Regions from separate parts of the Planococcus plakortidis genome, predicted to be linked through region 1. Evidence: a T-box and tRNA genes for the amino acid it is inferred to sense, from the RefSeq annotation. Region 1 holds a T-box; the other holds one or more tRNA genes.
What was found. A T-box is a leader RNA that pairs with one kind of tRNA and senses whether it is charged. The one in region 1 lies ahead of trpS (tryptophan--tRNA ligase), so its partner is inferred to be a tRNA-Trp.
Positions count from the first base shown of each region.

Region 1 (3,374 bases):
TATGGCGTCGTGGATCCACGAATTCGCCTGGATTGAGGAGGAAGCAGTAAAATGGCGTCATCAACTACCGTTACCCAACAAAAGAAGCCGGAAAGAAGCTTGTCTCCCTGGCAAATTGCAAGAAGAAAGTTCGTGCGCAACAAACTGGCGATGATCAGTTCTTTTTTCATCGTACTCGTTACTTTGATGTCGCTATCGGCACCTTTCATAGCGCCGGTATTGTCACCGCTCCCGGATATTTCAAAAGTGAACATCGGGGCAATGAATATCGAGCCGAACGGCGAGCATCTTCTCGGCACGGATAAAAGCGGGCGCGATGTCTTGACGCGCTTATTCTATGGGGGCCGAATTTCACTATTGGTCGGTTTCAGCGCAACGCTCATCGTCATCACTTTAGGCACCATAGTAGGGGCGCTTGCCGGGTTTTTCGGAGGCTTTATCGACAGTATCCTGATGCGCTTCACGGATTTTGTGCTGAATTTCCCGTTCCTTGTTTTCGTCATCGTTTTGAACACGATCCTTTACGGCATTGTGGACGGATTATGGGTGTTGATCATGGTCATCGGCGCTCTCAGCTGGGGTGGTGTTGCCCGCCTGGTGCGCAGCAAAGTGTTGGCGGAGAAAGAGAACGAGTATATCCTGGCCGCTTTATCAATCGGCTGTTCTCCGTTCAAGGTCATTACGAAACACCTATTGCCGAATGTCATCTCGACCATCATCGTTCAAGGGACCTTGATTTTTGCGACGATGATCGTTATCGAATCCGCACTTAGCTATTTAGGCTTTGGCGTGCCGCAAGCGACACCTAGCTGGGGCAATATGCTGTCATCCGCAAACGAACCTGACGTCTTGCAAGGCAAGCCATGGATTTGGATGCCTCCAGCCATCATCATTACTTTAACGATTTTGTCTATTAACTTTATCGGAGAAGGATTGAAGGATGCATTGAATCCAAAATCATTGCGTTAATTATGACAGAACAAAAAAGGATGGACGCGTGGCTTGCAGCGCGTCCATCCTTTTTTATATTCATTTGTTAACGTTTGCGCTTGCGGCCAAGACCCATCGCGTTCTCCATTTTTTTCAATGTTTTATTCGCGATGAAATTGGCTTTTTCTGCGCCTTCGTCAAGGATCGTGTCTAGTTCCTCAGAGTCGAGCAGCTTATAGTAGCGCTCCTGGATCGGTGCCAAATGCTCAGTGATGGCCTTCGCTACGCCTGCTTTGAAATCGCCATAACCGCCGCCTTCGTATTTAGCGACGAGTTCATCGATGGAGGCACCGGTCAAGGCGGCTTCGATTGACAATAGATTGGATACGCCAGGCTTGTTTTCGGGATCGTATTTAACGATTCCTTCCGAGTCGGTGACGGCGCTCTTCACTTTCTTTTCGATCGTCTTCAAGTCATCGAGCAAAGTGATGATCGCTTTTTTGTTGGAATCCGATTTGCTCATCTTTTTTGTCGGATCCTGAAGGGACATGACGCGCGCGCCGTGTTTCGGAATCCGGATATCCGGAATCGTGAAGATGTCATTGTATTTTCTGTTGAAACGCTCCGCCAAATCGCGCGTCAATTCGATATGCTGTTTCTGGTCATCACCGACAGGGACAATATCCGTTTGATACAAAAGAATGTCAGCAGCCATTAATGGTGGGTAGGTCAAGAGGCCGGCAGAAATGGAAGACGCCTTGGCTGATTTATCTTTAAATTGTGTCATGCGCTCGAGTTCCCCGATGGTCGAGACGCATTGCAGCATCCAGCCAGCCTGGGCGTGCGCTGGAACTTCCGATTGAATGAACAATGTCACTTTTTCGGGATCGATGCCCACAGCTAGGTAAAGGGCAGCGAGCGATTTAATATTCTTCCTTAATTCGAGCCGGTCTTGCGGCATGGTGATGGCATGTTGGTCGACGATACAGAAGATGCAGTCGTATTCTTCCTGCAGCTCCGTAAACTGCTTGAATGCCCCGATGTAATTGCCGAGTGTGACCGTGCCGGTCGGCTGTACGCCTGAAAAGATTTTCTTCAATGTAATTCCTCCCCAAAATGGATAAACTAAAAGTGGATATAAAAAAGCACATCTCCGTCCCTGGAACTAAAGGGACGAATGATGTGCGGTTCCGCGGTACCACCCTGATTGCCGCATGGCGGCCTCTTATCTCCATAACGCGGAGAACACGAAAACGGCTACTTGTTTCACCGTTCTAGCTCGAAAGTCCATTCAATGCAATCTTCTGCCTGTTCACACCACCCACAAGCTCTCTTATATAGAAGAAACTGCATCTACTACTCTTTGTCAACGCCCATTTTGTATTGAATTTATTATAATACAAAAGAGATTGGCGCTGCAATATGCAATTCTACGATTGGTAAATCGCCAAGGAAATGCCCATGGCCACCAAGGTAGCCCCGCCCACGATCAACAGTGGGGAACTCGAGAAGGCCAGCACTTCCGAAGGCAGGCGCATTTCGTCATCATCGAGTGTGGATTTGCTTTTGAAGAATTTGCGCATGCTCATTGTGAAGACATCGAACACCCCAGTACGGATCACGAATACCCAGGCTCCGAAAAATACAAGGATCCCCCGTAAATAAAGGAGTTATTGATGTATGACAGCAATGAAAACGGTTCGCTGCGCACAAGCATCGTCAAGACGATAAGCAATTGCACAGCGGCGATTCCGATGATTATTTTTTTCATTTTGGCACCCCTATTCGTTCTTATTGTAGAAGAAGTAACAAAAAAAATCAAAAAATTATTCGGAAACGACTGAGGAAGAAAACGCTTACATGACGCGCTTTTCAGCCTATTGGTGATATTATGAACAGCATGATTAATGGAGGAAGTGTAAAATATTCCAAAAAAAACGCTGTACATCAAAAAATATTTATGTATAATTAATCATGTACCAATTTTTCAGAAAATTTAAGGGGGCAAAATCAGTGAAAAACAGCAAGATTTTATGGCTACTTGGCCTGGTTTTGGTACTTAGTGCTTTCCTAGCTGCTTGCGGCGGCGGGGATGACACTGATACTGGGACAGAAAACACAGACACAGAAAGTACAGAAGGCGCAGAAGGCAACGGCGGCGAACCTGACTCTGTACAAGAACTAAACTTGGTCGAAGGAGCAGAAATCCCGTCAATGGATTCTTCGATTGCTGAGGATGCTGTTGCATTCAATATCCTTAACAATGTAAACGAAGGATTGTTCCGCTTGAACCAAGAAAACGTCGCTGAACCTGCACTTGCTGAAGGCGAGCCTGAGATCAGTGAAGACGGCTTAACGTATACGTTCAAACTACGTGATGCTAACTGGTCGGACGGTACACCGATCACAGCTAACGATTTCGTCTATGCTTGGCAGCGCGCGAT
Region 1 covers NZ_CP016539.2:2,131,304-2,134,677, reverse strand. Annotated here, with positions in the region: gene opp4B (oligopeptide ABC transporter permease) at 1-36, shown strand, start outside; gene opp4C (oligopeptide ABC transporter permease) at 52-969, shown strand; gene trpS (tryptophan--tRNA ligase) at 1,037-2,029, opposite strand; T-box leader at 2,097-2,309, opposite strand; gene BBI15_RS16655 (hypothetical protein) at 2,361-2,552, opposite strand; gene BBI15_RS16650 (hypothetical protein) at 2,549-2,701, opposite strand; gene BBI15_RS10800 (peptide ABC transporter substrate-binding protein) at 2,944-3,374, shown strand, end outside.

Region 2 (3,374 bases), 1.1 Mb from region 1:
CGCCTTATTCTGTTGAATATAACCGATTGCTGCATTGATGACCACAACAGCCAGAATGACTATCGTATCAATATAATGTCCGAGAACGACTGTAATAATTGCTGCTGCCAGCAGAACATAAATCAAAACATCGTGGAAATGCTTAAGGAATTTTATAATGGCAGGCTCACGTTTTCCTTCAGGCAATTCATTATGCCCCCATACTTCAAGCCTATGGATTGCTTCGTCCTGTCTCAAACCTTCTCCTAAACGTACGGCTTGTTTATCAAGAATATCCATAATCTCTTCATCAAACCAGCGTTCTTCAGTCATACTCTCACCCCTGCAAGATCATGATTTTGATTATTATAACACGCACCGTATAGACTTCCTTTCTTTTCGTCAAACAAGTGCCAAAAAATAGAAAAAGACAACTTCCAATGAAAGCTGCCCCTTTCCCTTTCTCAAATTTCTAAGGAATAGACCCGTCCCTAGAGTCTACATCCCTTATCTAGCACATCTGTCCATTCCATCAGATTTACTTCTCCTCAAGATAAAGAAGAAAATATCACTTCACATCCATAATAAGTATTTTATATGCTTCCCTATTCATGAAATAAATATAATACACAAAAATAAATTTATTGAACGATCAATAGCAACTATTACGCATTTCGAAAACTACATACTTTAAGGCACAAAAAAAACCCTGACTAAGTCAGGGCTTTACAGTTTACATCACTTGGCAGAGTGATGAATATGATACCGGCGGTCGGGGTCGAACCGACACTCCCGTGAAGGAACGGGATTTTGAGTCCCGCGCGTCTGCCAATTCCGCCACGCCGGCAAAGTAAGATCCAGCAGCATCTAGTACTGCTTTAGGAACATTAATTATTATATTAATAAATCGATTACTTTGCAAGGGGTTTTTTGTTTTTTTTAAAAAAACTTTCACCAACTCAATTCTAATAATTTTATTAAATTATCCAAAGAAAAAAAACCTGACATAAGAGTCAGGGTTTTTCTTCATCACTTGGCAGAGTGATGAGCATGATACCGGCGGTCGGGGTCGAACCGACACTCCCGTGAAGGAACGGGATTTTGAGTCCCGCGCGTCTGCCAATTCCGCCACGCCGGCAAAATATTTTGGAGGCGGCAACCGGACTCGAACCGGTGGTAAGGGTGTTGCAGACCCATGCCTTACCGCTTGGCTATGCCGCCTAGATATAATGGAGCGGAAGACGGGGGTCGAACCCGCGACCTCCACCTTGGCAAGGTGGCGTTCTACCACTGAACTACTTCCGCAAAAGCTGGGGTACCTGGATTCGAACCAGGGCATGACGGGATCAAAACCCGTTGCCTTACCGCTTGGCTATACCCCAATAATACTGGGGCGGACGAGGGGAATTGAACCCCCGAATGCCGGAATCACAATCCGGTGCGTTAACCACTTCGCCACGACCGCCACGTTATTAGTACATTGAATTTGAAATTTGATGAAAAGCAAGGGGCGGACGAGGGGAATTGAACCCCCGAATGCCGGAATCACAATCCGGTGCGTTAACCACTTCGCCACGACCGCCATCTTAATATTCAAGTAAATTGGCAGGGGCAGTAGGAATCGAACCCACACCGGAGGTTTTGGAGACCTCTGTTCTACCTTTAAACTATGCCCCTAAAAACTGGTGGTGGGGGCAGATTCGAACTGCCGAACCCGAAGGAGCGGATTTACAGTCCGCCGCGTTTAGCCACTTCGCTACCCCACCGAATGGTGCCGGAGAAAGGACTTGAACCCTCAACCTACTGATTACAAGTCAGTTGCTCTACCAGTTGAGCTACTCCGGCATGGAGAAAAAATATGGTGGGTCAGGACGGAATCGAACCGCCGACACTTAGAGCTTCAATCTAATGCTCTACCAACTGAGCTACTGACCCATATTATTTAAAAAATGGCGGTCCCGACCGGGATCGAACCGGCGATCTCCTGCGTGACAGGCAGGCATGTTAACCGCTACACCACGGGACCATTTGGTTGCGGGGGCAGGATTTGAACCTGCGACCTTTGGGTTATGAGCCCAACGAGCTACCGAACTGCTCCACCCCGCGATAATCTTAAAGTTTCCTTCTATATTGATTATATGTATAAAAGAAATGGTGGAGGATGACGGGATCGAACCGCCGACCCTCTGCTTGTAAGGCAGATGCTCTCCCAGCTGAGCTAATCCTCCATGAATGGTGACCCCTACGGGATTCGAACCCGTGTTACCGCCGTGAAAGGGCGGTGTCTTAACCGCTTGACCAAGGGGCCATAATTTTGAGCTTGAGATACTGGCGGAGAGCAAGGGATTCGAACCCTTGAGACGGTTGCCCGCCTACATGATTTCCAATCATGCTCCTTCGGCCACTCGGACAGCTCTCCATAATTGGCTCCGAAGGTAGGATTCGAACCTACGACCATCGCATTAACAGTGCGGTGCTCTACCACTGAGCTACTTCGGAATAATAACTAGCCTAGCGACGTCCTACTCTCACAGGGGGAAACCCCCAACTACCATCGGCGCAAAAGAGCTTAACTTCCGTGTTCGGGATGGGGACGGGTGTGGCCTCTTTGCCATCATCACTAGACTGTATTAATTTGAAAGACAAGATTTATTATATCAATAATACCGATTTTTTCAAGTATTATTTTAAAAAATATTATCTTATTCTTTCAAAACTGGATAAATCGACATTGGAAACGCGTTTCAGTTTGTTGGTTAAGTCCTCGATCGATTAGTATTCGTCAGCTGCACGTGTCGCCACGCTTCCACCCCGAACCTATCTACCTCATCGTCTTTGAGGGATCTTACTTGCTTGCGCAATGGGAAATCTCATCTTGAGGGGGGCTTCGTGCTTAGATGCTTTCAGCACTTATCCCGGCCACACATAGCTACCCAGCGATGCTCTTGGCAGAACAACTGGTACACCAGCGGTGTGTCCATCCCGGTCCTCTCGTACTAAGGACAGCTCCTCTCAAATTTCCTGCGCCCGCGACGGATAGGGACCGAACTGTCTCACGACGTTCTGAACCCAGCTCGCGTACCGCTTTAATGGGCGAACAGCCCAACCCTTGGGACCGACTACAGCCCCAGGATGCGATGAGCCGACATCGAGGTGCCAAACCTCCCCGTCGATGTGGACTCTTGGGGGAGATAAGCCTGTTATCCCCGGGGTAGCTTTTATCCGTTGAGCGATGGCCCTTCCATGCGGAACCACCGGATCACTAAGTCCGTCTTTCGACCCTGCTCGACCTGTCCGTCTCGCAGTCAAGCTCCCTTGTGCCTTTACACTCTGCGAATGATTTCCAACCATTCTGAGGGAACCTTTGAGCGCCTCCGTTACTCTTTAGGAGGCGA
Region 2 covers NZ_CP016539.2:1,047,745-1,051,118, reverse strand. Annotated here, with positions in the region: gene BBI15_RS05350 (cation-transporting P-type ATPase) at 1-312, opposite strand, end outside; tRNA gene BBI15_RS05345 (tRNA-Leu) at 743-826, opposite strand; tRNA gene BBI15_RS05340 (tRNA-Leu) at 1,034-1,117, opposite strand; tRNA gene BBI15_RS05335 (tRNA-Cys) at 1,127-1,200, opposite strand; tRNA gene BBI15_RS05330 (tRNA-Gly) at 1,210-1,284, opposite strand; tRNA gene BBI15_RS05325 (tRNA-Gln) at 1,290-1,361, opposite strand; tRNA gene BBI15_RS05320 (tRNA-His) at 1,369-1,444, opposite strand; tRNA gene BBI15_RS05315 (tRNA-His) at 1,489-1,561, opposite strand; tRNA gene BBI15_RS05310 (tRNA-Trp) at 1,583-1,656, opposite strand; tRNA gene BBI15_RS05305 (tRNA-Tyr) at 1,663-1,745, opposite strand; tRNA gene BBI15_RS05300 (tRNA-Thr) at 1,749-1,824, opposite strand; tRNA gene BBI15_RS05295 (tRNA-Phe) at 1,839-1,914, opposite strand; tRNA gene BBI15_RS05290 (tRNA-Asp) at 1,930-2,005, opposite strand; tRNA gene BBI15_RS05285 (tRNA-Met) at 2,009-2,085, opposite strand; tRNA gene BBI15_RS05280 (tRNA-Val) at 2,132-2,207, opposite strand; tRNA gene BBI15_RS05275 (tRNA-Glu) at 2,213-2,287, opposite strand; tRNA gene BBI15_RS05270 (tRNA-Ser) at 2,309-2,398, opposite strand; tRNA gene BBI15_RS05265 (tRNA-Asn) at 2,404-2,478, opposite strand; rRNA gene rrf (5S ribosomal RNA) at 2,489-2,604, opposite strand; rRNA gene BBI15_RS05255 (23S ribosomal RNA) at 2,732-3,374, opposite strand, start outside.
Region 2: it has a tRNA-Trp gene. The T-box ahead of trpS (tryptophan--tRNA ligase) is inferred to sense a tRNA for this amino acid. The anticodon was not compared.